Regions from separate parts of the Mesorhizobium sp. M1396 genome, predicted to be linked through region 2. Evidence: predicted binding sites of a transcription regulator. Region 2 holds the regulator's gene; the other holds the start of a gene.
What was found. Region 2 encodes PhoB, which activates phosphate uptake and scavenging genes when phosphate is short. Its sites were predicted from a motif close to TGTCATNNANCTGTCAT; they were not measured.

Region 1: NKH02_RS17990 (PhoX family protein) is a predicted target of PhoB. The motif match lies at 14,151-14,167, and genes of this name have one in related genera.

Annotation. Positions count from the first base shown of each region.
Region 1 covers NZ_JAMYLA010000025.1:66,163-81,935, forward strand. The annotation lists gene NKH02_RS17925 (YiiX/YebB-like N1pC/P60 family cysteine hydrolase) at 1-740, shown strand, start outside; gene NKH02_RS17930 (adenylate/guanylate cyclase domain-containing protein) at 806-2,182, opposite strand; gene NKH02_RS17935 (helix-turn-helix domain-containing protein) at 2,301-3,101, opposite strand; gene NKH02_RS17940 (SMP-30/gluconolactonase/LRE family protein) at 3,215-4,075, shown strand; gene NKH02_RS17945 (vanadium-dependent haloperoxidase) at 4,652-6,376, opposite strand; gene NKH02_RS17950 (SulP family inorganic anion transporter) at 6,973-8,706, opposite strand; gene NKH02_RS17955 (helix-turn-helix domain-containing protein) at 8,775-9,053, opposite strand; gene NKH02_RS17960 (phosphatase PAP2 family protein) at 9,324-10,043, opposite strand; gene NKH02_RS17965 (hypothetical protein) at 10,058-10,399, opposite strand; gene NKH02_RS17970 (sensor histidine kinase) at 10,571-11,962, shown strand; gene NKH02_RS17975 (LuxR C-terminal-related transcriptional regulator) at 11,959-12,621, shown strand; gene NKH02_RS17980 (hypothetical protein) at 12,697-13,152, opposite strand; gene NKH02_RS17985 (hypothetical protein) at 13,470-13,940, opposite strand; gene NKH02_RS17990 (PhoX family protein) at 14,236-15,773, shown strand, end outside.
Region 2 covers NZ_JAMYLA010000016.1:104,400-120,172, forward strand. The annotation lists gene NKH02_RS13180 (CHASE domain-containing protein) at 1-908, opposite strand, end outside; gene NKH02_RS13185 (ATP-binding cassette domain-containing protein) at 1,061-1,861, opposite strand; gene NKH02_RS13190 (sugar ABC transporter permease) at 1,875-3,206, opposite strand; gene xylF (D-xylose ABC transporter substrate-binding protein) at 3,351-4,391, opposite strand; gene NKH02_RS13200 (ROK family protein) at 4,663-5,907, shown strand; gene NKH02_RS13205 (HlyD family type I secretion periplasmic adaptor subunit) at 6,046-7,365, opposite strand; gene NKH02_RS13210 (type I secretion system permease/ATPase) at 7,369-9,126, opposite strand; gene eglC (endo-1,3-1,4-beta-glycanase EglC) at 9,170-10,594, opposite strand; gene phoB (phosphate regulon transcriptional regulator PhoB) at 11,332-12,021, opposite strand; gene phoU (phosphate signaling complex protein PhoU) at 12,041-12,748, opposite strand; gene pstB (phosphate ABC transporter ATP-binding protein PstB) at 12,774-13,577, opposite strand; gene pstA (phosphate ABC transporter permease PstA) at 13,574-14,425, opposite strand; gene pstC (phosphate ABC transporter permease subunit PstC) at 14,429-15,412, opposite strand; gene pstS (phosphate ABC transporter substrate-binding protein PstS) at 15,478-15,773, opposite strand, start outside.

The DNA.
Region 1 (15,773 bases), on a different contig from region 2:
ACACGCCATCCGATGCCGAGACGCTGCGCCGCACGCTTGAGCCCGGCGACATCCTGCTGATCGAGGGCAACCAGAAGATCTCGGCGGCGATCAAATACCTGACTCAGTCGACCTGGTCGCATGCGGCCTTCTATGTCGGCGACGCGCTGGCCGAACCGGAGGACGGAACGGAGAGGCGGCGGCTGATCGAGGTCACGCTCGGCGAAGGCTGCGTGGCGGTGCCCCTGTCGCGCTATCGCACCTACAACACCCGCATCTGCCGGGCGAGCGGGCTGACACCGGAGGACCGCGACAAGGTCGTCGCCTTCATGGTCAGCAAGCTCGGCCTTAAATACGACCTCAAGAACATTTTCGACATGCTGCGGTTCTTCTTCCCGACGCCACCGGTGCCGGTGCGCTGGCGCCGCCGCATGCTGGCCTTCGGCTCCGGCGACCCGACGCGGGCGATCTGCTCGACGCTGATCGCCGAGGCCTATGGCCAGATCCGCTATCCGATCCTGCCCGAGATCACCCGTGCGCCCGGCCGCGCTTCGGCGCAGTCGAATTATTCGCGCAAGGAAATCCTGCACATCCGCCACCACTCACTGTACACGCCGCGCGATTTCGACCTGTCGCCCTATTTCCGCATCGTCAAGCCGACGCTGGAATATGGTTTCGACTACCGGCAGATGGTCTGGGACGACAAGGCAAGCACAGACGCCGCAGCCGCAAAGGCTGGCGCAATCGCCTCGGACACGTGATGGCCCCTATGGCGCGGCCTACCGCTAGCCAGCCGAGGTGCAGGCGTTTCACATGGCGGCCTATATCACGCCGAAACCGCAATAGCACCCTGGTTTTCGGCTCTGTGTTCGACCCAGACATGGACTGGTTCGTCCCGGCCGCGGATGCTCACCGGTCCATGATCGCGCGCATTCAACTGTGTCGTGGGCGATTCCGCCTTCGCGGCCTCAATCAGTCGTGACCCAAAGCAAATATTCGCCTGAAGCTCACGGCAGAGCGACTGCAAACGGCTGGCGACGTTGACGGTGTCGCCCACCACCGCGAAGGACAAATTGCGCTCGCTGCCGACCGCGCCGATGACCACTGCGCCATATTGTGCACCGATCCGAACGTCCAGCGGCGGGTATCCCCTGGACACCCGCTGGACATTCCAGTCTTCGAGAGCGGCGACCATCGCTTCAGCACACTGAATGGCCCGAGTCGCGTCGTCATGGCTGGCTTGCGGAACCCCGAATGTCGCCATGATGCAATCGCCGATATAGTTATCGACGGTGCCATTGTGGTCGAAAACGACCTGTTCCATGCGACGGTGGAACTGACGCAGAAGTTCGAACACTGCTTCGGCCGGATGATCCTCGGAATAGTGTGTGAAGCCGACGATGTCGGCGAACAGCACCGCGATATCCTGCCGGCGGACCGGGCCGAAGGGCTCGTCATCGGTGGCGAGCTGGTCGACGACATTGGGCGAAAAATGCCGGGCGAGATTGGCGCGGGCGCGCTCTGCCTTGACATAGTCTTCCGACAAATGTCGGGAACGATAGACGACCAGCGCCATGATCGCGCCGATAATCAGCACAACCAACACGTTGGTCGCCTGCGCAAATGTATCGACGAAATTGGGGTTGAGATAGAGGTTCAGTCGCTCTGTCACCGGCAGCGAATAGAGGTTCGTCGCCGGAATGACGGTTCCCGGATGAGAAATCACCCATCCCACCCCGATCGCCCATGTCAAGGCCGCGAGCGCGCCGAGATAGAGCGCCAATCGTGTCGAAAGGGTCAGCGCGCCAAGGCATACGAAAATCAGCAGGAATTTGAAGCTGCCCTCGCGCAGTTGCATCGCGGCTGGTGCGACCTCCAGGGAAAACGGGTTGGGCGTTACCAGCAGAACGGTCAACAGAATGATGTCCAGCGTACCGACGAGGTAACCGATCCACCATCGCGCCGTGCGACGGCGCGCAAAGAGAAACTGGATCAGGCCGACGAGCTGGAACAGCACGAGGCCCGCCAGCACGAAGAGCAGCGAAGCATCCCAGCGGCTGATCAATGAAAAGAAGCAGGAGATCACAGCGAGCGATGCCGTACGGGCCCAGAACTGCAATGCAGCACCCTGGCGTTCTGCGCGCGCCCGCAAATTTTTCAGGCGCGAATAGCGGCGAAGTTCAAGTGTTGGCGCGGTCGGCATAGGATCACTTCGATTTCACGGGGACGTGTCACGCATTCGGCAAACCCGCCCTCTTCAGTCTGGCAAATCAGTGCGCGAACTCTATCATGAATGTGATTTCATTTTTGAACCGCGGCTGTCAGGCCGGTAACGGGCGGCGTCCCTTTGCGGGAGCGGCGGGCCGATCGAACGCGCCGGCATCGCGCGGGTGCGGGCCGATCGGCATGATCGCGGGAAATGGCGTTGCACCGAAGGCAAACGTCCATTTGTAGCCAACCAGCCCATCCTCCGGCGTGGTGTGCTGATCGTGATGGGCCAGCAATTTGGCGCGGTCGGCGAGGTCCTGGGCCTCGCGCCGCACCATTTCCGCCGTCTCCGGCCGCATCCGCCTCGAGAAGCTGACGAAGGTCGCTTCGTTCTCGATATGGGTGATGGCCCAGCCGATGAAATTCTTGTTGGTCATCTCGAACAGCGGCCGCAGCGGCCCTTCGAAATTCCACTGGATCGGCGTCTCGACCAGCAATCTCGCCGACAGACCCCGTCGGAGCGCGATCAGGCCAAGTTCCTCCAGATCCCGCAGATAGAGGAACATCGAGGCTTCGCTCAGGCCTTGCGAGCGCATGATGCCCTCGGGCGTGAACTTCTCCGACAGCATGACGAAGATGAACAGCAGTGCCGGCCGGCCGGCGAGCCTGCGCTCGATCTCCGGCGCGATGTGGTTGACCGGACCCGGCCCCCTGTTCATCGAGCCGAGCACGTTCTCCAACTCGACGCCGGCAGCGGCGCAGATCTCCATCAGCCGGTCGAGCTTGCAGTTGCGCTCGTGGAAGATGCGCTTCACCGTCGGCTCGGAAACGCCCATGCGTTCGGCGAGCTCGCGGTAGGTGACGCCCTTCGCCTTCAGCGTCCGCTTCAGCGCGTCGAAGATCAGGCCGTTCATGGGATGCACCTCTTGTCGGGAATTTCGTATCGATTTTCGATACTAGTGGTAATATGGCTTTCGGGAAAGTATCGAAAATCATAGCTCTCCGTTGTCATCACAGGAGACCAGCCATGAAAACCTTCGTCACCTCAGCCTTTCTCGCCGTCATCGGCATCGCCGCAGTGCCTGCCGCCCAGGCCGGCGAACTCTGGCGCGCCACCGGTCTCGAACAGCCGGAATCGGCCCTGTTCGATGCCGCCAACAACCGCATCATCGTCTCCAATATCGTCGGCAATCCCGGTGAGGCCGACGGCAACGGCTATCTCAGCGTGCTGTCCTTGGACGGCAAGACGGTCACCCAACACTGGACCGACGGCATGGATGCACCCAAGGGCATGACAATATCGGGCGGCAAGCTCTATGTCGCCGACATCACCAAGGTTCGCGTTGTCGATCTCGCCAGCGGCAAGCTCGTCGCCAGCATCGCGGTGCCGAACGCGGTCTTCCTGAACGACATGACATCGGACTCGTCGGGCAAGGTCTATGTCACCGACATGCTGGCCGACACGATCTATCGCATCGACGGCGACCGGCCGGAACTGTTCGTCAAGGACGCGATGCTTGCTTCGCCCAACGGCGTCTTCGCCGATGGTATCAGGCTGATCGTCGCCTCCTGGGGCAAGGGCATCAAGCCCGACTTCAGCACGGCGGAGCCGGGCGGGCTGCTGTCGGTCGACATCGCCAGCAAGGTGGTTTCGCCCTTGCCGGACGCGCAGAAATTCGCCGACCTCGATGGTGTCGTCGCCATTGGCGACACCATCTACGCCACCGCCTACATGACCGGCACGCTCTACCGCTATCATCCCGGCGCCGCGCCGGAAGCGGTGGCGCATTTCAAGCCGGGCAGCGCCGACATCGGCACCGACGGCAAGTCGATCCTCTATGTGCCGCTGATGAACGAGGGCGAGGTTGCGGCGCTGAAGCTCGACTGAGTGTCATAGGGGCCTCAAGCCGATCTCCGAGACATTCGCCAACAGCCTCGAGATGGACAGTCGTTCGTCGGCGATGACCGCCAACTCGAACTCGTATTGCGGCTAATAAACGACGTCCCCCGGATCGGCCGACCTTGCGCCAAGTGCCAATAGCGGACATTGCCGAGCAGATATTTTGATGTCGCCTTTGGGGCCGTTTGCTGTCCGCCCGGTTATTGCCGAGGGACCAGTTAAAGCCGCCGTTCGGCTCACGACCTCGTTGCGGCTTTAACCAAGGGCACAATGAAGGCTCGATAGGCCCAACCCAGACATTGAGATGAGCGCCTGTTTTCAGAATCTGCGCCCGCTCGGATGGGAACCCGACCAACCTTCAGCAATCATATTCACCCAGGCCCGCAAGGGCGCAGGCATGAATCTGCTGGAGAAGTAGAGGCGCGGCCCTTCGAACGATTGCCACCAGTCCGGGAGAACCGATCCGCCGAAACAATTGCGCGGGCCCGAGGTCCCTTGTCGACAGTCCAGTGCCTGACACAAAGGCCGCCGGACGGCGGCCTTTGTGTCAAAGAAGGATTTTCGCTATTTTTTATAGGCCGTATCGACGACCTTTTTGGCGACCTCTGTTCCGGCCACCGCGCCCGCGGTAGCATCAAAGTCCCAGTGGACACCCAGAACGACCCGGCTACGGTTGTTGTCTTCGATGATCTTGTCGATAGTGGCAAATTCCCGCCAGATGAACTCGCGAGCTGATGACCTTAGATTGTCGATCGACGCACCATTAAGTTCGTCAGACACATGCTTGATCCCCGCTCCGTTGATCGTTGGCAGCATATTTTCATCCTCAGCCGGCTTTCTATCCTTGCGCACCATCTTAAGGACATGGAATGCAGCCGCGCCAAATGTTGCGTGGCCGGACGGGTATGCGGGGAAGTTGGGCGTGAACGCGCCCAAAACATAGTTCAGGTCCGGGTTTGGCTCGCATCCGACTCCACCGGAAACGGGAACCGTTGCGCCGCCTAGTCCGCTTCCAAGGAATACGTCTTGGACCGTCCTGTCCTGAAGAGCATCGAGCGATGAAGTCGCGGCCGCTGCTGCTTTCTCGGCAAACGGCGCCGCGTCAGCTGAGGCTTCAGATGCTACAAACGCGATGCCGGCCCCAGGGAGACGATTGTTGGTCTTGGGCGCGCCGAGCGGTCTCCACGTTGGGTCGCCTCCTTCTGCTTGCGGCGCTTCCCTGATCCCAATCACAGGGCGCGGTACCTTCCACTCGTATTTAGCATGCCATGCGACGTTGCCGGCATCCGACATCGCCAGATTGCAGAGCGCCAGTAGGCGGGCGATCCAAGCCTCGTCCATGCCGTCGGCGATCGCGATTTCGCGAATTATTTTATTGTAGAATCGCGGAGGCGTGCCGAGAAAGCGCGGCCCGTCGTATGCCCAAAAGTAGCCCACCTCCAACTGATCAGTTTCGTATTTTGGCTGGTCGGTGCCCGCGTTCGGCTTCAGATACAACTGGCCTGCCTTCTTGACGTCCTCCAGGGAGTCTTTCCACTGTTGAGACGTGGTAGCCGGTGGCTCAGGAGGAAGAAAAGTCTTCTCCACGTCTTCCCTGGTGATGATGATGGGATCGATCACCTTTGCGTAGATCTGACCGTAATATCCTTGACCGCAATGATAAGGATCCGGCTGGTGGAAGCCTTTGGCGGGTTGATAGTCTTTGATCTCAGTCGGATGAATTGCCCGGAGGATTTCGGGACCATTAAAGAGCGCATGAAAGTCGGGATGATTGCCAAAGAATCGGCCGGCTTCCCAACTCCTTCTGTTGTTCACGCCGTCGGGACCACGGAAGTTTCGAATGAACTCGTTCTCGCTGTCTTTGATGAGAGCGGCGTGGCTTCCTGTGTCGTAGATGTAGAACACTATCGCCGCGGCCGCACCGCCAACGAAAAGGTCCTTGTCAACATCCCCCGGGCCGATGCCTTTAACGAAGTACGGCTTGAACCCGGAACTCGGATCTGCCGTGAATAGTGCATCCGCGATGACGGCATGAATGACGCCGAGTGCTCTCGCTGATGCGACTGGCCCGGGAGCGCGCGGGAGATCTTTTGCGTTGTCGCCTGTGAAGCTATGGTCCAGGGCGTTCAGCTTCAGTGCCACTTCGTTCCAGAAAAGCACTGCGCTGTCCTGTACCGACACTGGAGATGGCTGGGCTGCGTTGCCTTGGCTGCCATTTGCCAATGCAATACCCCCGCCCGCGAAAGCGGCCCCGAGAGTCAGCGCTGCACGTCGATTTATCATGTCCATTGTAGCCCCCCTTAAGCGTTGCGTTGCAAGATAAACTTGTATACGTTTAAGTAAATAAAGAAAAGGGGATGCGCCTAATCATCGGCGGCAGCGTAAAAACTCGCTTTGGTTGAGATCGACTTCCATGTGTGTTGTGCCAGCACACGCGGCGTAGGCATTTTCTTGTCACTAGCCCACCTTGGCTGCCATCGCCTTGGAAGGTAGTCCTGCCTTGGGTTCATTCAGACGGTCACGGGCTTGAACGTCAGCGCGATCTAAGCAGCTCGTTCCGCCACATTTCCATCTCGCCGCCTTCACCATATTTGGGCCGATGGATAGTGTGGCCCATCAGCATGCGGCGCAGTTCCTCGTTGGGCGTCCGTTTTTCATCCGGTCCTCGAACGAATGCCTCTCAAGGCACAACCCCGACCGCTACAGTGGTGCCGACAATGTCCGCTTTCAGGCTGCGGCAAAATTGACCGTAACGTCCGAAACGCATGCGGCGCAAAGCGGTCGCTCACGTCGCGCCTTGCGTGAGCCAACTCAGGATCAAAAGTTGGCGTTCAACCGGCGGACACCTTGCACAAAGCGGCCACCGGCCAGCAAATCCTGGTTGCCTACTCCGCCTCCAGCTTTCCTTTCAGCTGCGCCCGGGCGTCCCGGATCGAAGCGGCATAGGTCACCAGCGGACGCTTGACGCCGTGGTTGATCAGCATGCGCCGGATCTGCGGCGCGGCACCCGATATGATGAAGCGGACACCGGCGCGCTTGGCCTTGTGCGCGGCGCCCTCGATGACATTGGCCGCCGTCGAATCGAAGAATGGCACGGCCGAGCAGTCGAGGATGAAGTTCTTGCGCTGGTCGGCGATGCGGTCGAGCACGGTGCCGACGGTCGACGCGGCGCCGAAGAAGAAGGCGCCCGAGATGCGGTAGACGACGGTGTCGGCGTCGGTCGCCTCGCTGGAATCGTAGACGCTGGTGCTGTCGGCCTCGTCCTCCCGCACCAGCGGCTGATCGGCCTCGACCGCAATGCTCTTGGCCATGCGGTCGATGAACAGGATCGATCCCAGCACAAAGCCGACGACGATCCCTTCGGTGAGGTCGCGGAAGATGACGAGCAGAAAGGTCGCCATCAGCACCAGCGCGTCGCCGCGAGAAGCGCGCAACAGCGTGGCGAAGGCCTGTTTCTCGAACATGTTCCAGCACACGACCGCCAGCACGCCGGCAAGAGCGGCGAGCGGGATGTAGCTGGCGAGCGGCGCGGCCACCAGCATCAGCGCCAGCAGGATGGCCGAGTGGACCACGCCCGAAATCGGTCCGTGGGCGCCGGCCCGCACATTGGTCGCCGTGCGGGCGATGGTGCCGGTGGCGCAGATGCCGCCGAACAGGGCGGACGCGATGTTGGCAAAGCCTTGCGCCACCAGTTCACAGTTGGAACGATGCCGCCGGCCCGTCATCCCATCGGCGACCACCGCCGACAGCAGCGATTCGATCGCGCCGAGCAGGGCAAAGGCTATGGCATCCGGCAGCACGGCGACCATCCTGTCCAGGCTGATCGGCGGCAAGGCAGGCATCTGCAGACTGCGTGGAATACCGCCAAAGCGGGTGCCGATCGTTTCGGCAGGCAGTGAAAGAAGCGCCACGGCCAGCGATGCCAGCCCGATGGCGATGAGCATGGCGGGCCAAGTCGGCCGCCAGCGCCTCAGGCCGGCTATGGTGACGATGGTCAACACCGCCACGAAGGTCGCCGCGGGGTTGATGGTGCCGGCCGCCTCACCGACCGCGATCAACTTCGGCACCAGCGGTCCCGGCTCCCTGCCGGCAAGCTTCAGCCCGAACAATTCGACGATCTGTCCTGAAAAGATGATGACGGCGATGCCGGCGGTGAAGCCGACCGTCACCGGATAGGGAATGAACTTGATGTAGGTGCCGAGCCGGAGATAGCCGATGGCGAGCAGGAAGACGCCTGCCATCATCGTTGCCAGCAGCAGGCCATCGATACCGACCCGGGCAACCGTCGCGGCCACCAGCACGATGAAGGCACCGGCCGGACCGCCGATCTGGAAGCGGCTGCCGCCGAGCGCCGAAATGATGAATCCGCCAATGATCGAGGTGTAGAGGCCGCGCTCCGGAGTCACGCCCGAGGCGATCGCGATCGCCATCGACAATGGCAGCGCGACGATGGCGACCGTCAGCCCGGCGATGGCGTCGGCCTTGAAGTTTGCGAGCGTGTAGCCCTCGCGCCAGACCGTCACCAGTTTCGGCGTGAACAGTTCGGAAAATGTCGGCTTTGCCGATTTGTGGGCCGACTTATGGGCCGTTTGATGCACCGCCCGCTGCGTCTGATCCATGAACTGCCTTCCGCACCCTGAAAGCGGCGGGATCGTCGGCAGGACTGTCGGCGGTCGCCGTCGCGACTTTATGCCGGCTCAGCCTTGGGATCTGGCGGCACGACAGGCCTGAGGCGCACGCCCCGGCCGCCGCGCTCGCTGGTCTGGTTCTCGCCGATCAACTCCACCCCGGCCTCGTCGAGAGCCTGGATGACCTTCATCAGCGTGTCGACCACGCCCCTGACCACGCCATCGCTCGCCTCCATGCGTTGTATCGTTGGAAGCGAAACGCCGGCACGCTCGGCGAGCGTCTTCTGATCGATGCCGGCCAGCGCCCTTGCGGCGCGCATCTGCGCGGCAGTGATCATCGGCCGGAATCCCCGTCTGAGTCTGCAGAAATAATGTATAATACCATCATTATGATGTTTCAAGCATCAATATGAACGTCTGGGACATAAGCTTCGTCGCCTGACCAGCCATTTTTTCAGATACTTCCCGAGGATTGCGAGCTAGGGTGTCCCATCTGGCGTGGGAGGTAACGCGTTGACTGTTTTCAAGACCTTCGTGACATCGGCAGCCTTGCTGTCCGCGGTTTTCCTGTTGGCGGGTTGCGGGCATGGGCTGATCAACCGGCTGATCTAATCTCCAGTCTCGCTGTCGCCGTTCGGGCGCTGCCCGCGCCATCGCTGCCACGCTCGGGCAGTGAGCCAGCACAGCATCGCCCAGATGAAGCCGGCGCACCAGCCGGCCAGCACATCCGACGGCCAGTGCACACCAAGGTAGATGCGGCTGATGCCGACCAGCAGCGTCGTCAGCACCGCCAGCGACAGCACATAGATCTTCGTCGTTCGCCCGGGTAGGAAGCGCGCGGCCAGCGCGCCGAGCGTCAGATAGGTCACCGCCGACAGCATGGCGTGGCCGCTCGGAAAAGACAGCGTTGTTTCGTTGACGAGATGCGAGACGAGTTCGGGGCGCGGCCGATCGATCCCGGCTTTCAGGAGGCTCGACAGGACCTGACCACCGGCCACCGCCACGAAGATAAAAAGGGCGGTCGCCGGCCTGCGGATAAGCAAGAGATAAAGGATTACCGCCGTTACGATCAGCACCAGCACGCTGCCGCTGCCCAAGCTGGTGATATCGCGCATCGCCCCTTCCAGCCAGGGCGGGCCGATCGGGCTGTCGGGCTGACCCGCCTTGCGGAAGGCGAGCATGATTTCGGTGTCGAAAGCGTGCGGCGTGGTGGCCCGCGCCACCTCCATCAACTCCTCGAAGCCCCACAGGCCGGCGGCGATGGCAAGGCCGGCCAGCAGCACCGGGAATTCGATCCGGTTAAGCAGTGTGTTCGCGGCGTTCTTCATCGGCAACTCGCCTGTTACAACCGACCTTGCAGATAGGGCCCGAGCGTGATCAGCGCCACCGCGGCGATTGCCAGCATGATGCCGGTCGCCTGCAACGCGTTGACGCGCTCGCCGAAGAAGACGAGTGCCACGGCATTCACCGAGACCAGCTGGATGACCGCCGACAGGCTGAACGACACCGACATGCCGAATTCGCGGATCAGCCGCAGCATGATCAGATTGCCCAAGGAATAGAGCGCCAGCGTCAGCAGGATCTTGCCAAGGCTCGGCGCCAGGCCCCATTGCTTGGCCGCGGTGGCCGCCAGCAGGAAAATGACAGTCGAAAAGCCGAGCTGCAGCAATCCCGAAAAACTCAACGTTTCATCCTCTCTCGAACGGCTTCCGCCGCGTGTGTCGCGGACGTTGTTTCCGAAGCGCGCCGGGACGTCAAGCGACCTCGACCAAACGTAAGGTCTTGGCAACGGCAAGACGGAAGCTCAATGTGCTGAAATCGCCCAACCTATCGATTGAAGGGCGGTCAGGGGATCATGATTCGTATTTTTCAAAACTTGGCGCGGCGCTGGAGCGAGCTTTCCCTTGCTCTGCAATTCGTCGTTGCCGGCGGCTTTGGCCTGCTCGCGGTCATGCTGGTGGTGGGCGCCTGGGTGACGGGTCAGATCCGGGATGGCGTCATCCGCAATTCGGCCGCCACGACGGCGCTGTATGTCGACAGCGTGATCGCGCCCCTGCTTCCCGATTTGCGCAAGCAGCATGAGCTCAGCGACTCCGTCAAGCAGGCGCTCGACGAGACGCTTGGCCAGGGCGCGCTCGGCAAGCGCCTCGTATCGTTCAAGCTCTGGACCCGCGACGGCACGATTCTCTATGCGAAGGAGACGGCGCAGATCGGCCGCCGCTTCGATCCGAGCGACAACCTGCGTTCCGCCTTCGAGGGCAGTGTCGTCGCCGAATTCAATACGTTCGATGACGATGAAGATGAGGAGAGGGCTTCCGGCCTGCCATTGCTGGAGATCTACAATCCCGTGCGCGAGCCGTGGTCCGGCGAGGTGGTGGCCGTCACCGAATTCTATGAGATCGCCGACGACTTCAAAGCCACGCTGGCTTCCGCTTTGTGGTCAAGCTGGCTGGTCGTGGCCGGCGCGACGCTGGCGGCCTTCCTGCTCCTGTCGGGCATCGTCCTGCGCGGCAGCCGCACCATCGACGATCAGCGCGGGGCGCTGCGCCGCCAGGTGTCGGAGCTGCAGGGTCTGGTGACGCAGAACAGCGCCTTGCGACTGCGCGTGCAGAGGGCGTCCCGTCGCGCCACCGCGCTCAACGAAAGATATTTGCGACGCATCGGCGCCGATCTCCATGACGGTCCGGCGCAACTCGTGGCGCTGGCGGCGCTGCGCATGGATAGTCCGGTGTTTTCCGGCGATGGCCATTCGGGTGAAAGCCGCTCGACCGAGGTCGCGATGATCCGCAAGACACTGGAGGATGCGCTGCGCGAAATACGCGGTATCTGCACCGGCCTGGTCCTGCCGCAGATCGAAACGGCTGCCGCGAGCGACATTCTTCGGCTGGCCGTCAACGAACACCAGCTGCGGACGGGAACGTCCGTGACCCTCACGCTGGCCGGGCAGTTGCCAGAACCTGGCGCCTCGGAGAAGATCAGCATCTATCGGTTCGTGCAGGAAGGGCTGAACAACGCCTATCGCCACGCGCGAGGCAAGGATCAGGCGGTGAGTGCCGGGATGAAGGGTGGCAGGCTTTTCGTTGAAGTATCGGATGCCGGGCCAGGCTTCGATCCCGCACGGGACGAGGGCCTCGGGCTCGCCGGTCTCAGAGAGCGGGTCGAAAGCATTGGCGGCCAGTTTGAAACCTTGACCGGGCCGCACGGCACGCGATTGGTGATCCGTCTATCGGTCGAGGAGCAAGCATGACTGGCGCCATTCGCATCGCCATTATCGACGATCATCCCCTCTTTCGCGAAGGTGTGACGCGCAGCCTGTCGGAGATCGGAGGCTTCGAGGTGGCTGGCGAGGGTGCCACGGCGCAGGATGCCGAACGCATCGCCGCGACGGTGCGGCCCGACATATTGCTGCTCGACATTTCAATGCCGGGCGGCGGTCTGGCCGCGGTCGCAAGCATCCTCGCCGGCCATCCCGCCCAAAAGATCGTCATGCTGACCGTTTCGGAGGCCAATGCCGATGTGACCATGGCCCTGAACGCAGGGGTGTGCGGCTATGTCCTCAAAGGTATCGGATCGCGCGCGCTTGCCGACATCCTGCGCAATGTGGCGGCCGGCGAAAGCTATCTTTCGCCGACGCTGTCGGCCCGACTGCTTTCGGATCTCCAGTCCCAGCAGCCGACCAACGGCATAGCGGACCGGCTGCGGCAACTCACCGAGCGGCAGACGGAAATCCTGCGGCTGGTGGCGGAGGGGCTGAGCAACAAGGAAGTCGCCTTGCGGCTGGAACTTCAGGAGAAGACCGTCAAGCATCACATGACCGGCGTGCTGTCGAAACTCAATGTGCGAAACCGCACCGAAGCAGCCTTGATGATGCGTGAGGCGCGCGACCGCGACAGGAACCAGTCTTAAGCCGCAAAACGAGGTCACCTCCGCCGGGGGCGGCGGAGGTGACATGCGAAGCCGGCCGTTGCCTGTTGGCTAGCTTCACAAGGTCTTGAGACGGCTGACATCGGCCGGCGTGGCCCGGCGGTCGATGATCGTGCGACCGAATGCATCCTCCATCCTGAAACGACCATTCTCGATCTTTTCCGTTATGCCATCGGGATGCCGGACCGTGATCTTGTTGCCTGTCACGTCGACCTCTTTGACATGGCTCGCGCTATTGTCGTTCTTACCTCTGTTGGCTCCCGACTGGCCAGCATTGCCACTGTTGCCATTCCCGCTGCTGCTGTTGCCGCTATTGCCGCCACCGCTGTTGCCGCCGTTTCCACCGCCGCTGTTGCCACCGCCATTGCCACCCTTTTCTGCCTGTGCGCTGGCGGCGTAAATCCCGGGAACGGAGCCGTCGAAGGCAATCTGATAGGGAGCGATGGTCAACGCCAGCGCAGCCGCGGATTTGAGCGCAAGCCGGCAACAACGGGTCGTGAGCGATCTGTGCATCCTGATCTCCGTCGATTGAGCCCGGCCCGCCCACTCTCAAACGCTGCAGTTGCAACCAACATCGCCGAAAGACGTGGTGCCCGGAAGCGACCTCCGACCGTTGCGGTTGTCTCCTAGGACTTTTGGAAGCGCAAGGTTGGACTAAAGTCCTACACATGTGCTAAGAGGTGCCGTATGAACGGCGGCGCGACCGCCGATGGCCATCGGGAAACTGGCTTTCCCGATGCCTGGCGGCGGCAGACGCCGGACATCAAGTCACCTCCGCCGGGGGCGGCGGAGGTGACTTGTGAAGCCGGCCGCTGCCTACTGGCCTTGCCTCACAATGCCTGGAGGCGACTGAAATCGCGCGCCGTCGCCGGACGTTCGATGATCGTGCGGCCGAGGGCATCCTTCATCTCGAAACGATCATTCTCGATTTCTTCCGTGGTGCCATCGGGATGCTCGACCTTGATCTTGTCGCCGTCCACTTCGACCTTGTCGCCAGTGGCCGCATTGACATGATGACCGGCTCCGCCGTTGTCGGATCCGGAATTGTCGGTTGCGCCATGGTCGTTGCCGGCGCCATCGCCGCCGCCGCCGGGCCCGGAATTGCCGCTGTTTCCGCTGGCACTTCCACCGCTTCCACCACCGCTGCCATCATGTCCGCCATCCTTGGCATGCGCGGCCGCGGCAACGATGCCAGAAGCGGAGTCATGGAAGGCGGGTTGATAGGGGGCGACGGCCAGCGCCAATGCCGATGTCGCTCTCAGAGTCAGCCAGCGATAGCGGGTGGGGATCGATCCGCGCATCCCGGTCCTCCTCTTCATCAGGCCGATGCCGAAATTGGCAAGCGGCCGACCATTGCCGGCATAGCGGCTTTGGCATAGGGGGCCTACGACCGATGCCGCGCCAACAGGGACCTTTGCTTGGCCTGATCGGGGACCTTGGTCCCCACATTGCGCCGTTGCGAAAGGGGTCGGCTGCCGAGATCGTGGAACGCGGTTGAAAGCGGCCTGAGCTGTCACGAAAATGTGATCGACCGGATATAAGGGGTTAAACAGGCAACACGCTCCAGCCATCCCCAAAGCCAGAGGCAAGCCCCAGATGACCGAACATCGCTCTCCCGACGCCCGCTTCCGCACTAGCCTGCTCGAGGAAAACGACGGCCCGGCAACCAACCCCACCGACAACCGCACCATGGGCGAGATCATCGCCGCGCGGTTCTCGCGCCGTGGCTTCCTCAAGGGCTCGCTGGCCGTCTCGGCCATCGCCGCCACCGTCAGCCCACTGGCGCTGGTCAGCGCCGACGAGGCCCGGGCCGCCGATGGTTCGGCCTTCGCGTTCGACGAGTTGGAGGCCGGCATCGACGACAAGCACCATGTCGCGCCCGGCTACGACGCCGATGTGCTGTTGCGCTGGGGCGATCCGCTGTTTGCCGATTCGCCGGAGTTCGACCCGGCGAAACAGTCGGCGCAGGCTCAGGCGAAGCAGTTCGGCTACAACAACGACTATGTCGGCTACATCGCGATCGACGGTTCGGCCGAACATGGCCTGCTGGTCGTCAACCACGAATACACCAACCCGCATCTCATGTTCCCGGGCATCGTCAAGATCGTCGAAAAGGATGGCAAGAAGTCGGCCGAAGTCGCACCGCTCTCGAAGGAGCAGGTCGATGTCGAGATGGCTGCCCATGGCGGCACCATCGTCGAGATCCGCAAGGTCTCGGGCAAATGGCAGGTGGTGCGCGACGGAAAGCTCAACCGCCGCATCACCTCCAACACCGAAATGGCGTTGTCCGGTCCGGTCGCCGGCCACGACCGCGTCAAGACCAATGCCGACCCGTCCGGCGCCAAGGTTTTCGGCACGCTCAACAATTGCGCCGGCGGCGTCACGCCCTGGGGCAGCTATGTGATGGCCGAGGAGAACATCCACGGCTATTTCTCCGGCGACCTGCCGGAGGGCCACAAGGAGGCCGCCAACTACAAGCGCCTGGGCATTCCCGAAGGCGCGTATGAATGGGCCGCGCATTACGATCGTTTCGACCTCGCCAAGGAGCCCAATGAGGCCAACCGCTTCGGATGGATCGTCGAGGTCGATGTCAACGACCCGACCTCGACGCCGAGGAAGCGCACCGCCATGGGCCGCTTCAAGCACGAGGGCGCCGAATCGATCGTCGCCAAGGACGGCCGCGTCGTCTTCTATCTCGGCGACGACGAGCGCTTCGATTATGTCTACAAATTCGTCACCAGGGCGGCGTTCAATCCGAACGACCATGCCGCCAACAAGGACCTTCTCGACGACGGCACGCTGCATGTCGCGAAGTTCGCCGACGACGGTTCGGTCGAATGGCTGCCGATCGTCTTCGGCCAGGGGCCGCTGACGACCGAAAACGGCTTTGCCAGCCAGGCCGACGTGCTGATCGAAACACGCCGCGCCGCCGACCTGCTCGGCGCCACCAAGATGGACCGCCCCGAAGACATCCAGCCCAATGCCGTCAACGGCAAGGTCTATGTCATGCTGACCAACAATTCGAAGCGCAAGGCAGACCAGGTCGATGCCGCCAACCCGCGCGCCGAAAACGCCTTCGGCCACATCATCGAAATATCGGAGGATGGCGGCGATTTCGCCGCTGCCAAGGGCAA
Region 2 (15,773 bases):
CGCGACGAAGGCTGCGAGAAGGCGCTCGTCGGCCGGAACAGAACAGTCCATGGCCGCCCGGCCACAATGATCTTGCGTGTGACCAGCAGCCTGTCCCCGAAGGTCGAAGCCGGTGGCGTCTCAGACCGGAACAACAGATTGTCGCCGCTCACGGCGCCGTCGCCGTCGTAGATTTCCGTGTTGACCGGCAGCAGCGGTGACCGGCTGAGCGCGGTCTGGAACAGGTCGCGAGCTCGAAAGGCCGCATAGAGAAAACCGGCTGTGGAGGATCCGGGCGCATTGATGGCATCGGGTGCGGTTTCGACATTGAGCCGAACGAAGACGAGGAAGCCGGTGAACGTCTGCGCGGCACCGGTGTCCTGACCCAGCTGCACCAGCCCGCTGGCGTGCTGCTGGTCGTCCGACATCGCTTTTTCGATCGCCGCGCGCCGCACCGGTTCACTGAACATGTCGTAGCCGACGCTGGTCTGGTTGGAAGGATCCAGCGGCTCGAACAGCACGACGGGGGTGCGCCAGGGCTGCGTGGTATCAGGATAGATTGGATGGCTGACGCCATGGTCGTGCGGCATATCGCGTTCGATCGCCGCCTCGTCTCCAGCCCTTGCCAGCCTGAGATAGCCGATGCCGCGTAAGCCGGCAAAGTTTCTGTCGACATCGAGCGCTTTGAAGAACGCGTTGAACTCGTTGCCGGAAATATTGCCGTTGCGGGCATCGAACAGGGCCTGCGTCGAGCGCAGCAGCGAGAGGTGCAGGTCGATGCGGCTCTCGATCCGGTTGAGCGCGTCGTCGGCTGTCGCTTCGAACTTGATGCGGGCGGCCTCTTGCGTCGCGAAATAAGCAAACCCCGCCATCGTCATGCTGATCAGCGCGACGGCAATGAACGCGACGATTGGAAAAAACCTTTTCAACGGATGATGCGATCCCTGGGCATGTCGGGCCTTTATGGGCAAGTCGCCGTGCCAATACAATGGCAAGGCCAAGCCATCCTGACGGCTGGCACATCAGATGGTCCGAGACCCGGCATATTCGTCCAGCCAACTGGCATCGCTACCGGCAGGCCTCAAGCGGCGATCTTCAGCGCGCCCGGTCCGGGGATCGCGCCGGGCGGGCATTTGCCCAGAATGATCATGCCGAGCACCTCGTCCTGGGTCACGTCATTGGTGCGGGCGATGCCGACCACCTGGCCGTTCTTCATGACGCAGACCCGGTCGGCAAGTTCGAACACATCGTGGATGTCGTGGCTGATCAGGAAGATGCCGATGCCGTCGGACTTGAGCTGCTTGACCAGTTCGCCGACCTGCGCCGTTTCCTGCGGGCCAAGCGCCGCCGTCGGCTCGTCCATGATCAGGATCCTCGCGTTGAACAGGATCGCGCGCGCGATCGCCACCGACTGCCGCTGGCCGCCCGACAGCTTGATCACCGGCTCCTTGAAGCGCTGGAAGCGCGGATTGAGCCGGCCCATCACCTTGCGCGCCTCCGCCTCCATGGCAACGTCGTCGAGCGTGCCCCAGGCGGTCATCAGCTCGCGGCCGAGGAACAGATTGGCGGCGGCGTCGACATTGTCGGCCAACGCCAGCGTCTGGTAGATCGTCTCGATGCCGTATTTCTTGGCGTCGCGCGGATTGGAGATAGCTGCCTCCTCGCCATTGACGAAGATCTGGCCCGCATCGCGCTTGTAGGCGCCGGACAGGATCTTGATCAATGTCGACTTGCCGGCGCCATTGTGGCCGAGCAGCGCCACGACCTCGCCGGGGAAAAGATCGATCGAGGCGTCGTCGACGGCGCGAATGCCGCCAAAGGCGATCGAGACGTTGCGCATGTCGATCAGCGCGGTGCCGGTGGGAGCGGTCTTGTCTGCCATGATCTTGTCCTCCCTAGACGCGCTTGCGATAGACGGTATCGAGCCAGACCGCGACGACGAGCACGGCGCCGACGACGATGCTCTGCAGCGGCGAGTCGATGCCAAGCAGCACCATGCCGGACTGCAGCGACTGCATGAGCAGCGCGCCGAGCATGGCGCCGAGCACCGTTCCGGAGCCACCGGCAAGCGAGGTGCCGCCGATGACGGCGGCGGCGATCACCAGCAACTCGTCCAACGTGCCCAGCGCATTGGTCGCCGCGTTGAGGCGGGCCGACGAGATCGCCGCGCTGATCGCGGCCAGCACGCCCATGATCATGAACACCTTCATGGTCACCCAGCGCGTGTTGATGCCGGCGAGATTGGCGGCCTCCGGATTGCCGCCGATGGCAAAGACATAGCGACCGAAACGGGTGCGCTTGGTGATGAAGGTCATGACGATGCCGACCGCGACCGCCATCAGCACCGGTATGGCGATGCCGTGGGCGATGAACAGCCCGCCTTCGGGAATGGTGATGCCGTTCTGCTGCGCATACTGGCGCACGATGCCGATTGGCCACGGATAGGAATTGGCGATCCAGACGGCTCCAAGGATGGCAGCGCAGGTGACCACACCGAGGAAGGTTTCGGCCCAGACGGGGCGCAGTGGAAAGTTGAACCGTTTGCGCTGCGACCGGCCGTTCAGCAGCGCGAAAGCGACAGCCACGCAAGCGACGATGCCGATGATCCAGCTGGCGGTGGCGCCGACGGAGCCCCGCGGCCCGCCGCCCATCAGCTGGAACGTAGCGTCAAGCGGCGCGACCGTGCGCCCGTTGGTGATCAGCCATGCCATGCCGCGCCAGACCAACAGACCGCCCAGCGTCACAATGAAGGCAGGAACTTCGAGATAGGCGATGATGAAGCCCTGGAAGGCGCCGATCACAAGACCGAGCACCACGCCGGCGGCCAGGGCCACGATCCAGAGCCAGGGATTTCCAAGCTGGAAGCCGATGACGCGAATGAGGAATTCGGCTTGCGCCACGCCCATGATCATACCGATCACGCCTTCGACGGAACCGACCGAAAGGTCGATGTTGCGCATGACGATGACCAGCACCATGCCAGTTGCCATGATCGCGACCGAGGAGGTCTGCACCGACAGGTTCCAGAGATTGCGCGGCGTCAGGAACAGTCCGCCCGACAGGATGTGAATACCAACCCAGATGACCAGCAACGCACCGACCATGCCAAGCATGCGCGTATCGAGTTCGGTTGCCTTGAGAAAGCGTCCGACAGTGCTCAGTTCGGACGCACGGGCCTGGTCTGCGGGGGTATTTGCAGCAGGTAGGTTGGACGTCGTGTCGGTCATGATTTCCTCCCAACCGGCGGGCCGTCTGACGCGAATACCGGAACCAGCCTAGAAGCTATCCGCGTGATGCGGAAACACAAATCTTTTTGAGAAAACGCCGCGGCTTTTGGGCCGCGGCGTTGAGAATGCACAGAGAGCCCAGCTTTAGTTGCAGGCCGCGACGGTGCCGGCGGCGACGCCCGCGCAGACCTCGTCCTTCTTGATCCAGCCGGCGTCGATGACGACGTTGAGATTGTCCTTGGTGATGGCAACCGGGGTCAGGAACAACGACTTGACGGTGTTGCCGCCCGACGTCGTGAAGTCCTTGGCGCCTGCAATGTCGCCCATCTTCTTGCCGTCGGCCAGCTGCGAGGCGATCTCGGCGGCATTCTTGCCGAGTTCGCGCGCATCCTTCCACACCGACACGGTCTGCGTGCCGAGTGCGATGCGGTTGAGTGCTGCATGGTCGCCGTCCTGACCCGAGACCGGCACGGTGCCGGCAAGTCCCTGCGCCGTCAGCGCCGCGACGACGCCGCCGGCGGTGCCGTCATTGGCCGCAACCACGGCATCGACCTTGTTGTCGTTGGCGGTCAGGAACTGTTCCATGTTCTTCTGGGCGTTGGCGGGCAGCCAGCCGTCCGTATAGGCCTCGCCGACATTCTTGATATTGCCGCTGTCGATGGCTTCCTTGAGCACTTCCATCGAGCCGGCGAACAGGAAGTCGGCATTCGGATCGGCGCCCGAGCCCTTGATGAAGACATAGTTGCCTTCCGACTTGACCTTGAACACTTCGCGGGCCTGCATGCGGCCGACTTCCTTGTTGTCGAAGGTCAGATAGAAGACGTCCTTGTTCTCGATCAGCCGGTCATAGCCGACGACCGGAATGCCTTCGTCCAGCGCCTTCTGCACCGCCGGGCCGATAGCCGAGGCATCCTGCGCCAGGATGATCAGCGAATTGGCGCCCTGCGAGATCAGGCTCTCGACATCGGTCAGCTGCTTGCCGGGATTGGACTGCGCGTCGGCGGAGATGTACTTGTCGCCGGCAGCCTCGATCGCCGTCTTCATGGCGGCCTCGTCGGTCTTCCAGCGCTCTTCCTGGAAGTTGGACCACGAAACCCCGATGACCTTGTCCTTCGCCTGTGCGACCGACGCGAGCGTCAGCGACATGGCGACACCCGCCAGGATGGCGGCTGTGAATCTTTTCATAATATCCTCCCTGCGCCGCGTATGGCGCGACCAAACTGACCCGAAGGCCGGCACAGAGGCTCTATTTTTTCGAGCCTCGAAAAAATACTGATCCAGCGCCCGAACGCTGTCAACATCGATTCTGATGGATTTTGAGGTGCTCGCGAATTTTTTTCGAGCTCCGGAATAAATAAATGACAGAGTGGACAGCTTCTGCCAGTATTTGGCTGCGTTGCCGACAGCGTTCGAGGGGTACGGAGAACCGCGGCGACCGGGAGGACTTGAAGAGGACATGTCGGTCGGAATCCGCCACGACGATTTGCGCCGGCGCAACCGGGCGATGGTGATCGCCGCCGTACGCCGAGCCGGACAGCCGTCACGTACCGAGATCGCCGCGACCACGGGCCTAAGCCACTCGACCATATCGGCGATCTCCTCCGACCTGATCGGCGAAGGCATCCTGGCCGAAAGCAAGCCAAGCGAGGCCGCTTCGCTCAAACGCGGCCGGCCGCAGGTCGGCCTCAGCCTCAATCCGGAAGCCGCGACGGTGATGACCGTGGTGCTGTCGCTGAATTTTCTCTCCGTCGCCGTCATCGACTACGCCGGCCAGGTGATATCGGAGGAACAGCGCCGGCTGGACACGCTGACAATGCCGCGCGACGCGCTGATCGGCGAATGCACGGCAATCGTGCGGCGCCGCTTCGAAGACCCGGATCTCGACGTGCGCAGCGTCGCCCGCATCGCGTTGGCGATCCAGGGCATCACCGACACCCGTTCCCGCGCAATGCTGTGGTCGCCGATCACCCCGCACACCGACATCGCCTTCGCCGACATACTCGAAGCCGAGTTCGGCATCCCCGCCACCATGGAGAACGACTGCAACATGATGGCGATCGCGCTGCGCTGGCGCGATCCCGATCGCTACCGCGACGATTTCATCGCCATCCTGCTGTCGCACGGCATCGGCATGGGCCTGGTGCTGAAAGGCGAGCTGTTTACCGGCACCCATTCCTCGGGCGGCGAGTTCGGCCACATGATCCATCAGCCAAACGGTGCGCTGTGTCGCTGCGGGCGGCGCGGCTGCGTCGAGGCCTATGCCGGCAACTACGCCATCTGGCGCAATGCAAGGCAGATGGGCGAAGACGCGGAACCAGTCGCCGATGTCAGCGACGCCGACATGCGGGCCCTGGCGACCGCGGCACGCGAAAGGGATGGGCCCGAGCGCGAGGCCTATCGCAAGGCCGGTGAAGCGCTCGGCTACGGTCTCGGCAGCTTGTTCGCGCTGATCGATCCGGCGCCCGTTGCCATGGTCGGCGTCAGTGCCGCCGCCTTCGACTTGATCGAGCCTGCATTGCGGCAGGCCATTGCCCAGACCGCCGGCGGCCAGCACTCGGAATCGATCTCCTTCGACACCGAGCCGAACGAACTGCCGCTGATCCGCGAAGGCTGCGCGATGCGCGCGCTGACCTTTGTCGACCAGGAGATTTTTGCACCCGGCGCGCAGGCGAGAGGGAGCGTCGGAAAGAGCGTTGCGTGAGGACCAGGGTCAAAAACCAATCATTCTAAACGACCGAGTTCGACCCTGAGCGGAAGTTCGCACGCCCTCGGTTGAACTTTCATACCCAGCCCTGGTGGTCATTGACCGTGCCTGAGGAGATTGCGCGGCCCGTAACATCTACCGCTCGGTGAAAGCGCGAGCGAAGGAATCAAGCATCGGCCGTGCGAGATACTCGAAGAAAGTCCGGTCGCCAGTTCTGATGAACGCCTCTACCGACATTCCGGGGTAAAGCTGCTCCGCTTTCACGCCGGGCGGCAGGTCGGCGGCAATCTTCAGCTTGGCGCGGAAATAGGGTTCATGCGTAGCCTCGTCGATGAGCCGGTCCGCGGAAACTTGGGTCACGATGGCTGAAATCTCAGGGGTGAGCCGCATGTTCAACGCGGACAATCGCAATTTTGCCGGCTGGCCGATACGAACCTGATCGATGTCTTTCGGCGGCAGCCGTGCATCGACTATCAGGCCCGATGCCGTAGGCAGGATCTCCATGATCTTTTCGCCTGGGGCAATCACGCTGCCCTTGGCATTGTAGGTGGACGACACCACGATGCCCGCTGCCGGTGCCTTGATCGTCGTCCGCCGCAGCACTGCCTCGGATGCGCGCATCTGTTCGTCAATATCGGCCAGCGAAGAACGCACCTCGTCGAGCCTCGTCAGGGCTTCCTCCACGCGTTGCGTGGTCAGGCGCTCGATCTGCTCCTGGGCTTCGACGATCTCGGTGTTGGCCGATGCGAGATTTGCCTCCAGCGCCCCTGCCTGCCCGACGAGATCGGCCTCGCTGCGCAAAAGCTGCGAATATTCGGTGCGATTGGTGAGGCCTTTGTCCAACAGGCTGGTCTTGATGCCGAGTTCTTTCTTCACGACTTCGGCCTGTTGCTGAATGGCCTGTTTCTGGGCCTGCAATCCCACGACCGACTGGCGATGCATGGCAACCCGTTGCCTGAGGATCGATTGTTCCGATCGAAACCGGGCGAGCCTGGCGTTGAATTCCTTCTGCTGTTCTTGAACCAGAGTCTCGAAATCGTGCTGGAACGGTGGTGGCGCAGCCTCCGTGATTGGCGCAAGCCGGTCCAATCCGTCGCGCTCCGCCTTCAGCCGCGAGGCGCTGGCCTTGAGCGCGACAGACTGCCTCGCCAGTCGGTTGAGCTCGGCTTGCGCGGCTGTTCGATCCAGTATGATCAGATCCTGGGCCTGTTGCACGCGATCGCCTTCATGAACCAGCAATTCCTGGATGATGCCGCCTTCGGGATGCTGAATGAGAATGTTGCCGCCCGTCGCCGAGATCGTGCCTTGCGTGATCACCGCTCCGGACAATGGTGCACTGACCGCCCAATAGCCAAGGCAACCCACCAATATTGCTATTGCCGCGTATCCGGCGAATGCCACCCGCCGGATGTCGGTGCGTGCTTTGCCTTCCCAGACAAGACTCTGTGCTGCCATCTTCTAGGATCCAAAGCGGACGCTATGAGGGGTGCTGCGGATCGTCGTGGCAAAAGACCCTGTCACCACCGTGTCGCGCTGTGGGGGAAGGCCGTTACCGGCAATCGACCGCCGCAATACGTCGCCGCTTGGACCGAAGGCTTCGATCACTCCACCGCGCAGAAGCATCACGCGGTCGCAGGCCGCGGCGATCGAGGGACGGTGCGTTATCAGGATTGTCGTAACGCCCGCCGCTTTCGCGGCGGCAAGCGCCCCTTCAAGCGCCGCTTCGCCGCTGCCATCGAGATGGGTACTGGGCTCGTCCAGAACCAGAATACGCGGATTGCCGTAGAAGGCGCGCGCCAGCCCGATCCTTTGGCGTACGCCGCCCGACAGTGTTCTGTCCGACGGACCTATTCTGGTCTGATAGCCGTCTCGCTGCTCCAATATCAGCTCATGCGCCTGGGCATTCTTTGCCGCTTCGACGATCGAGGTGTCACTTGCATCGGGTTCAAAGCGGGCGACATTTTCCGCGATCGATCCGGGAAAGAGTTCCACCTCCTGAGCGAGGTATCCGATATGACGGCCAAGCTGCTTCTCGTTCCAGGTTCTGAGGTCGGCGCCGTTGATCCTGACGCAGCCGCTAGTCGCTTGGATCGCACCGACAAGCAATCTTGCCAGGGTGGACTTGCCGGCTCCGCTTGGACCTATTATCGCAACCGCTTCGCCGGCGCCGATGTGGAAGTTCAGTCTCTTGATGATGGGTTCGGTGCCGGGCGTGGCGTTCGGCGCGACAAAGATCAGGTCCTGCACGACGATTTCGCCCGACGGATCCGGCAATGTCAGTTTTTGCGTTTGTGCCGGATGGGCGGAAAGCGCCTTGTCCAACCGCTTCCACGATCGTCTGGCGTCGACGATCTGGCGCCATGAACCGATCAGTTGGTCGAGCGGCTGCAGCGCGCGGGACGACACCAGGGAAGACGCGAAGATCATCCCGGCCGTCATCTTCCCTTGCAGCACGAGCCATGCTCCGACACCCAGTATCGCCAGCTGAAGCATCATGCGTACGGCTCGCGACGTTCCGCTGAAAATCGCGTTGGCCATGGACGAACGGTCATGAAGAATTAGCGCCTCCGCCACGTGCCTACCCCAGACGCGCGTGGCGTTTTGGACCATGCCCATGGCGAGCAGCGTCTCCGCGTTGCGGGCAAAGGCCTGCTCCGACAGGCTGGCGACAGCCGAACGTTCCGCGGACAAAGCGTCGTTCCTGCCGACGGCAAGCTGATTTGCCACGACCAGCGCAAGCAACATCGCAACTCCTGTCAGCGTAAGCCAAAACAGAAAAGGATGGATGAGGTACAGCAGGGCGAGGAAGAACGGAGCGAACGGCAGGTCGAACAAGACCGCCGCGCCGCGTGACCTGATGAAGGCGCATACCGAGGCAAGGTCGCGCAGTGGAGACGGAGCTGCGCCGCCGGCGTACTTAGCCTCAAGCGAGACGGCGAATGTCCTCGCGCCCAATCTGTTGTCGACCGTGGCTGCAACGCGCTGTGTGTAAACGGAGCGGACCGTATCGAGGAGACCGAGAAAGGCGAGCGCGAGAACCGCGATAGCAGAGAGGTAGAAAAGCGTCTCGACGCTGGAGGACAGCAGGACGCGGTCATAGACCTGCAAGAGATAGAGGGGGATCACCAATAGCAGGATGTTGATGAGGAACGAGAAAGCACCGACATCTACGATGGCGCGCCTCAAGACTGCCCGCAGGCCAGACTGTGCAATCATTCCCGCGCTCCAACGGCTCATGGCCCCAACGTGAGGGCGTCGCTTAGACCGAATGGTCGGGCGCGATGTCCAAGGGGTGGTGCTGCAGGTCGTCCAGCGTATAGGCGCGGATGTAGTCGATTTTCATCTCCGCCGGCGTCGCCAGATGGTCAGGAGGCTGGCCGGCAATGCCGCCCACCGCGAGATTTGCCAATATGTACATGGGGTCGTGCATGTCGGACGGCGTTGCCGCTTGGGCGACCTTTACACCATCGTAGGTCCAGACAAGCTCATCCTTCGTCCAGAGCAGGCCATAGGTGTGGAAACCGTCGGTGTCCGCAACATTCACCGTGGACGAAACCTTCGTGTGCGCTCCCGTCTCATTGGTATGCGCCGTCATGTAGAGCGTGTTCAGATCCTGGCCGCGCGTTTCGACAACGTCCAGCTCCGGCGGCCACGATCCGTCTTCCGGAAGCAGCCAGAAGGCCGGCCATGCTCCGGCTGTTTCGGGCAGGTCCGCCCGCATTTCGAAATAGCCATAGGTTTGCGCGAAGGTGTCGTGCGTCGTCAGGATCCCCGAGGTGTATTCATAATTGTTGATCAGAGGCTTGATGTCCTCCGGCGCCTGCGCCGCGGTGATGGTGAGGACGCCGTTTTCAACGCTGAACGGGTGGACGGAACTCGTCGGGCCATAATTGGCGTCGACATACCATTGCAGTTCGCCATTGCCGCTCAATGTGCTGCCGTTCGGCGCTCCCCACCAGAAATTGGAATTCCAGGTGCCGTCCTGTCCGTTCCGAAGGCTCAGCGTGTTAAATTCGTCGGAGAAGGACAGCGTCATTCCGGACTTGTCTATCGGCAGCTCGAACTGGGTGGGCTGCAACTTGTCGATGGTCGTATTCTTGAACACCAGGATCTCGTCGGATCCGAGGTTCAGCATCACGTTCGATTCCACCTGAACCATCTGTGAACGGACGGCATCGAACGAAGTGAAGTCATAGCCGTTAAGGCGGACCGTATCGGTCGCACCGAAATCGAAGATAAGATCACTTCCATTTCCTTTAGAGATGGCGAAAGTGTCGGCGCCGTCTCCGCCGATCAGGACATCGTCGCCCTTGCCGCCATCCAGCGTCTGACGACCCGACCCGCCCTTGATGATGTTGTCCAACGCATTTCCGAACGCATATCGATTGGCGCCAGTAACGACGAGGTTCTCGAAATTGTCGGGGAGCTTGTAGCTCATCCATGTGTCGATCGTGTCGATTCCTGCCCCAGGATCCTCGACCACCTTATTGTTGGTGGAATAGAGGTGATAGTAGTCGTCGCCGGCGCCACCGTAGATCGTGACCTTGACGCCGGTGTCTCCCCAGAAGGAGTCGTTGCCGGAGGTGCCATGCAGTTCCGGTCCAGACCCAGTGGCCGAGAACCAATGAGTGGAAGCGCCGGTGTAGGGAAGAGGGACGCCTTTGGCGTTTACGACGGTGCTCATCAGAAATCCTTCCTCATGGTATTCGACCTGGTGAAATCATTCGATACGAGTCCCAGCGACTGCTTCCCAAGCAACGTTGCAACGGATGAAATAGTTCCAGGGAATCGTCATCCGATCCGAGATAATATTGACCATTCGGCGCACATACACTGAATAAAGAGAAGGAATCCGTCCTCCGTCAAAAATGTAATTTTAATAAAATTCTATATTTATGTGAAAGTCGCGTGCTTTGACGGATATAGATACATGCATTAGTTCAAACCTCGCTAGAAGGAGCACGATTTGGAGGGCAGAGTTTTACGGGCAAAATGGCGATTATGACCGACTAATCGCGAACCGTTCTTCCCGCGGCCAGCCGGACACAACAGCAGTTTGAGAGATCGCAGAGCAATCGAGTTGTGAAGGGACCGACCAGTTAGCCACGCACAATCAATTCCAGCATGGCTCACTCCGCTGCGGACGTTTCGCTGCGACCGGGCAACGAGCGCGAAGGGTCGGTTAAAGATTTCAATCCCGCCTGCTTGAATGTCCGCCACCGCATTTTGGATGCCAGAAGCCGCCTGTCGCCTTGGCCCAAATGCGGTCATTCGAAAACTGATGGGATGACCGCATTTGGGCGCCACATGCTCGTTCTCCACCGATGAGACGAATGCAACATTCCACCCTTCGCGGCCGTTGGCGACCGCCTGCTGACCGAGTTTGAACCTGGGTTCCGATTTATCGGGATGGGATGGGAATTAATCTTCCCTGATCGCGTAGCCTGCACCTCGAATGGTGCGGATGACGTCGGGCATGCGGCCGTTGTTGACCGCCTTGCGCAGCCGGCCGACATGCACGTCCACCGTGCGTTCGTCGATGTAGATCGTCTCACCCCAGACATTGTCGAGCAGCTGGCTGCGCGAGAACACGCGGCCGGGATGGCGCATCATGAATTCGAGCAGGCGGAATTCGGTCGGCCCGAGCCGGATCTCGCTCTTCTTGCGATAGACCCGATGCGATTCTCGATCGAGCACGATGTCGCCGACCTTCAGCACGCTGGACAGCACTTCCGGCTTGGCACGGCGCAGCAGCGCCTTGACCCTGGCCATGAACTCCGGCGTCGAGAAAGGCTTGACCAGATAGTCGTCGGCGCCGGTCGAGAGGCCGCGCACGCGGTCGCTCTCCTCGCCGCGCGCGGTCAGCATGATGATCGGCAGCCGCTCGGTCTCGGGGCGCATTCGCAGGCGTCGGCAGAGTTCGATGCCGGAAACCGCCGGCACCATCCAGTCGAGCACCAGAAGGTCAGGCACGTTCTCCTGCAGCCGGATCTCGGCCTCGTCGCCGCGCGTCACCACCTCGACCTGATAGCCCTCGGACTCCAGATTATAACGGAGCAGCACGCCTAGCGGCTCCTCGTCCTCCACCACCATGATGCGTGGCGCGATCATCGGCTGGTCACCCCTGTCGTCATGCCGCCGGCGCGGACATTGTCGTCTCGTCCTGCTTCGGACGATTGGCCGGCAGCTGCGTGCCGGTCAAAACATAATAGGCATTTTCCGCGATGTTGGTGACGTGGTCGCCGATGCGCTCGAGATTCTTGGCGCAGAACAAAAGATGCGTGCACGCGGTGATGTTGCGCGGGTCTTCCATCATATAGGTGAGAAGTTCGCGGAACACGGAGGTGTATTTGACGTCGATGCGTTCGTCGTCGGCACGCAGTTTCGCCAGCGCGGCGGCGTCACGCGCCGCATATTCCTCGATGACGCCCTGCACCTGGATCAGCACCAGTTGTGCCATTCCATCGATCGAGTGCGAAAGGTCGCGCGGCGTAACGCTGAGGCCGACAGTGCCGACGCGCTTGGCGATGTTCTTGGCAAGGTCGCCGATGCGTTCGAGATCGCCGGCCATGCGGATCGAACCGACGACATGGCGCAGATCGTCGGCCATCGGCTGCCGCTTGGCGATCAGCGTGATGGCGCGGTCGTCGAGCTCCCGCTGGCGCGCGTCCATGATCGCGTCGTCGGAGACGACGCGCTGTGCCAAGGCGTTGTCGGAATTCAACAGCGCCTTGGTCGCACCGCCGACCATCGAGCTGGCGAGATCGCCCATGTCGCTGATCAGCTTGCTGATCTGACCGAGATCCTCGTCGAAAGAAGCGACTGTGTGTTCGCTCATGATCCTGTTCCTCGTATGCCTGAGCTCAGCCGAAGCGGCCGGTGATGTAGTCCTGCGTGCGCTTCTCGCGGGGCGACGTGAAGATCTTCTCGGTGCGGTCGAACTCGACCAGCTCGCCCAGATACATGAAGGCCGTCTGCTTCGACACGCGCGCCGCCTGCTGCATGTTGTGGGTGACGATGACGATCGTGTAGTCGGCTTGCAACTCGTCGATCAGCTCCTCGATCTTGGCGGTTGACAGCGGATCGAGCGCCGAGGCGGGCTCGTCGAGCAGGATGACTTCCGGCTTCACCGCCACGGTACGGGCGATGCAGAGCCGCTGCTGCTGGCCGCCTGAGAGGCTGAGGCCGCTGGCGTCGAGCTTGTCCTTGACCTCGGTCCAGAGTGCCGCGCGCTTCAGCGCCTGCTCGACGCGGCCGTCCATCTCGGACTTGCTCAGCTTCTCGTAGAGCCTGATGCCGAAAGCGATGTTTTCATAGATCGACATCGGAAATGGCGTCGGCTTCTGGAACACCATGCCGATCTTGGTGCGCAGCAGGTTGAGGTCCTGCGAGCGGTCAAGAACGTTCTGGCCGTCGAGCAGCACCTGACCTTCGGCGGTCTGCCTGGGATAAAGCTCATAGATGCGGTTGAAGACGCGCAGCAGCGTCGACTTCCCGCAGCCCGAAGGCCCTATGAAAGCGGTGACGCTGCGCTCCGGCAAGGACAGCGTGATGTCCTTCAGCGCCTTCGACTGGCCGTAGTAGAAGTTGAGGTTCTTGACCTCGATCTTGGCCTTGGCGGTGGCCTCGGCGGCGATCGTCATGTCTGGAGACAACATCTGGCTCATTTGTCCTCTCTGCGTCCGGTCAGGCTGCGCGCAACGATGCTGAGCGCGAGAACCGTCAATGTGATGATAAGTGCGCCGGTCCAGGCCAGTTGCTGCCATTCCTCGTAAGGGCTGAGAGCGAACTGGAAGATGGTGACAGGCAGGCTGGCCATCGGCGCGTTGAGATTGCTCGACCAGAACTGGTTGTTCAGCGCCGTGAAGAGTAGTGGTGCAGTCTCGCCGGAGATACGGGCGATCGACAGCAATATGCCAGTGACAATGCCGGAAAGCGCGGCGCGGTAGGCGACCGACTTGATGACCACCCAGCGCGGCGCGCCGATCGCGGTGCCGGCTTCGCGCAGGGCGTTCGGCACCAAATTGAGCATGTCTTCGGTGGTGCGCACCACAACCGGAATGACGAGGATGGCGAGCGCGACAGCACCGGCGATTGCCGAGAAATGCCCCATCGGCCGCACCATCAGTTCGTAGACGAACAGGCCGATGATGATCGACGGCGCCGACAGCAGGATGTCGTTGATGAAGCGCACCACGGTGGTCAGCTTGGAAAAGCGACCGTATTCGGCCATGTAGGTGCCGGCCAGCACACCGATTGGCGTGCCGACGATGACGGCGATGATCGTCATGACCACGCTGCCGTAAATGGCGTTGAGCAGGCCGCCGGCGTCGCCGGGAGGCGGCGTCATCTGCGTGAAGACGTCAAGGGACAGGCCGGCGGCGCCCTTGTAGACCAGCGCGCCGAGGATGAGCGCCAGCCAGGCAAGTCCGATGCCCGCCGCGGTGACGCACAGCGTCATCATCACGGCATTCTTCCTCTTGCGGCTCTGGTGAAGCGATGTGGCTGTCGACATCGGTCAGGCTCCGGTGCGGGCGTCGATGCGCATCAGCATGTAGCGGGCAATGGCAAGGATCAGGAAGGTGATGACGAACAGGATCAGGCCGAGCGCCACCAGCGAAGACGTGTAGAGGTCGCCGACGGCTTCGGTGAATTCATTGGCGATGGTCGCGGAGATCGTCGTTGCCGGCGCGAACAGCGAGGTCGAGATGCGGTGCGCGTTGCCGATGACGAAGGTCACCGCCATGGTTTCGCCCAGCGCGCGGCCAAGGCCGAGCATGACGCCGCCCATGATACCGATCCTTGTGTAGGGAATGACGACGCGGCGGGTCACTTCCCAGGTCGTGCAGCCGATGCCGTAGGCGGATTCCTTCAGCACCGGCGGCACCGTGTCGAAGACGTCCTTGGTGATCGAGGTGATGAAGGGCAGCACCATGATGGCCAGGATCAGCGACGAGGTCAGCAGGCCGATGCCATAGGGCGGACCGGCAAACAGGCTGCCGAGGCCGGGAATGCCGTGGAACACGCCGATGATGAACGGCTGCACGATCGTCTGCAGGAACGGCGCCAGCACGAACAGACCCCAGATGCCGTAAATGATCGAGGGGATGCCGGCCAGCAGTTCCACCGCCATGCCGATCGGCCGCCGCAACGGGCGTGGGCAAAGCTCGGTGAGAAAGATGGCGATTCCGATGCCGAGCGGCACGGCAATCAGGATGGCGATGGCCGACGTGATGATGGTGCCGTAGATCGGTGCCAGCGCGCCGAACTTCTCCGTCACCGGATTCCAGCTTTCGCTGGTCAGGAAAGAGAAGCCGAAGGTCGACAGGGCTTGCCAGGATCCGGCAAACAGCGAGATCGCGACGCCGCCAAGCAGGACCAGCACCAATATGGCGGCGGCCCGGGTCATCCCGTGGAAGATTGCGTCGGTCAGCGCGAATCGTCTGACGATCGCGTCGCGCGAACCTCGAATGGCTGGCAAGGCTTCCTGGACAGCGCTCATGTGAAGCTCGGCTCTTTGAGTTGAGGAAAAAGGAGCGCCGCGCCGCGGCGCTCCTTCAAATGTTATTACTCGCCTGCGTAGACGGGCTTCCCGTCGGCCTGGATGTCGGCCTTCCAGGAGGTCTTGATCAGGTCGACGACGCTGTCGGGGATCGAGACATAGTCGAGCGCCTTGGCGGTTTCCTTGCCGTCCTTGTAGGCCCAGGCAAAGAACTTCAGCGCTTCGCCGGTGGCGGCGGCATCGTCGGGAACCTTGTGGATCAGCACCCAGGTCGAAGCAGCGATCGGCCAGCTGGTGTCGCCGGGTTCGTTGGTGATGATGACGTTGAAGTTCTTCGCGCCTTTGAAATCGGCATTCGAAG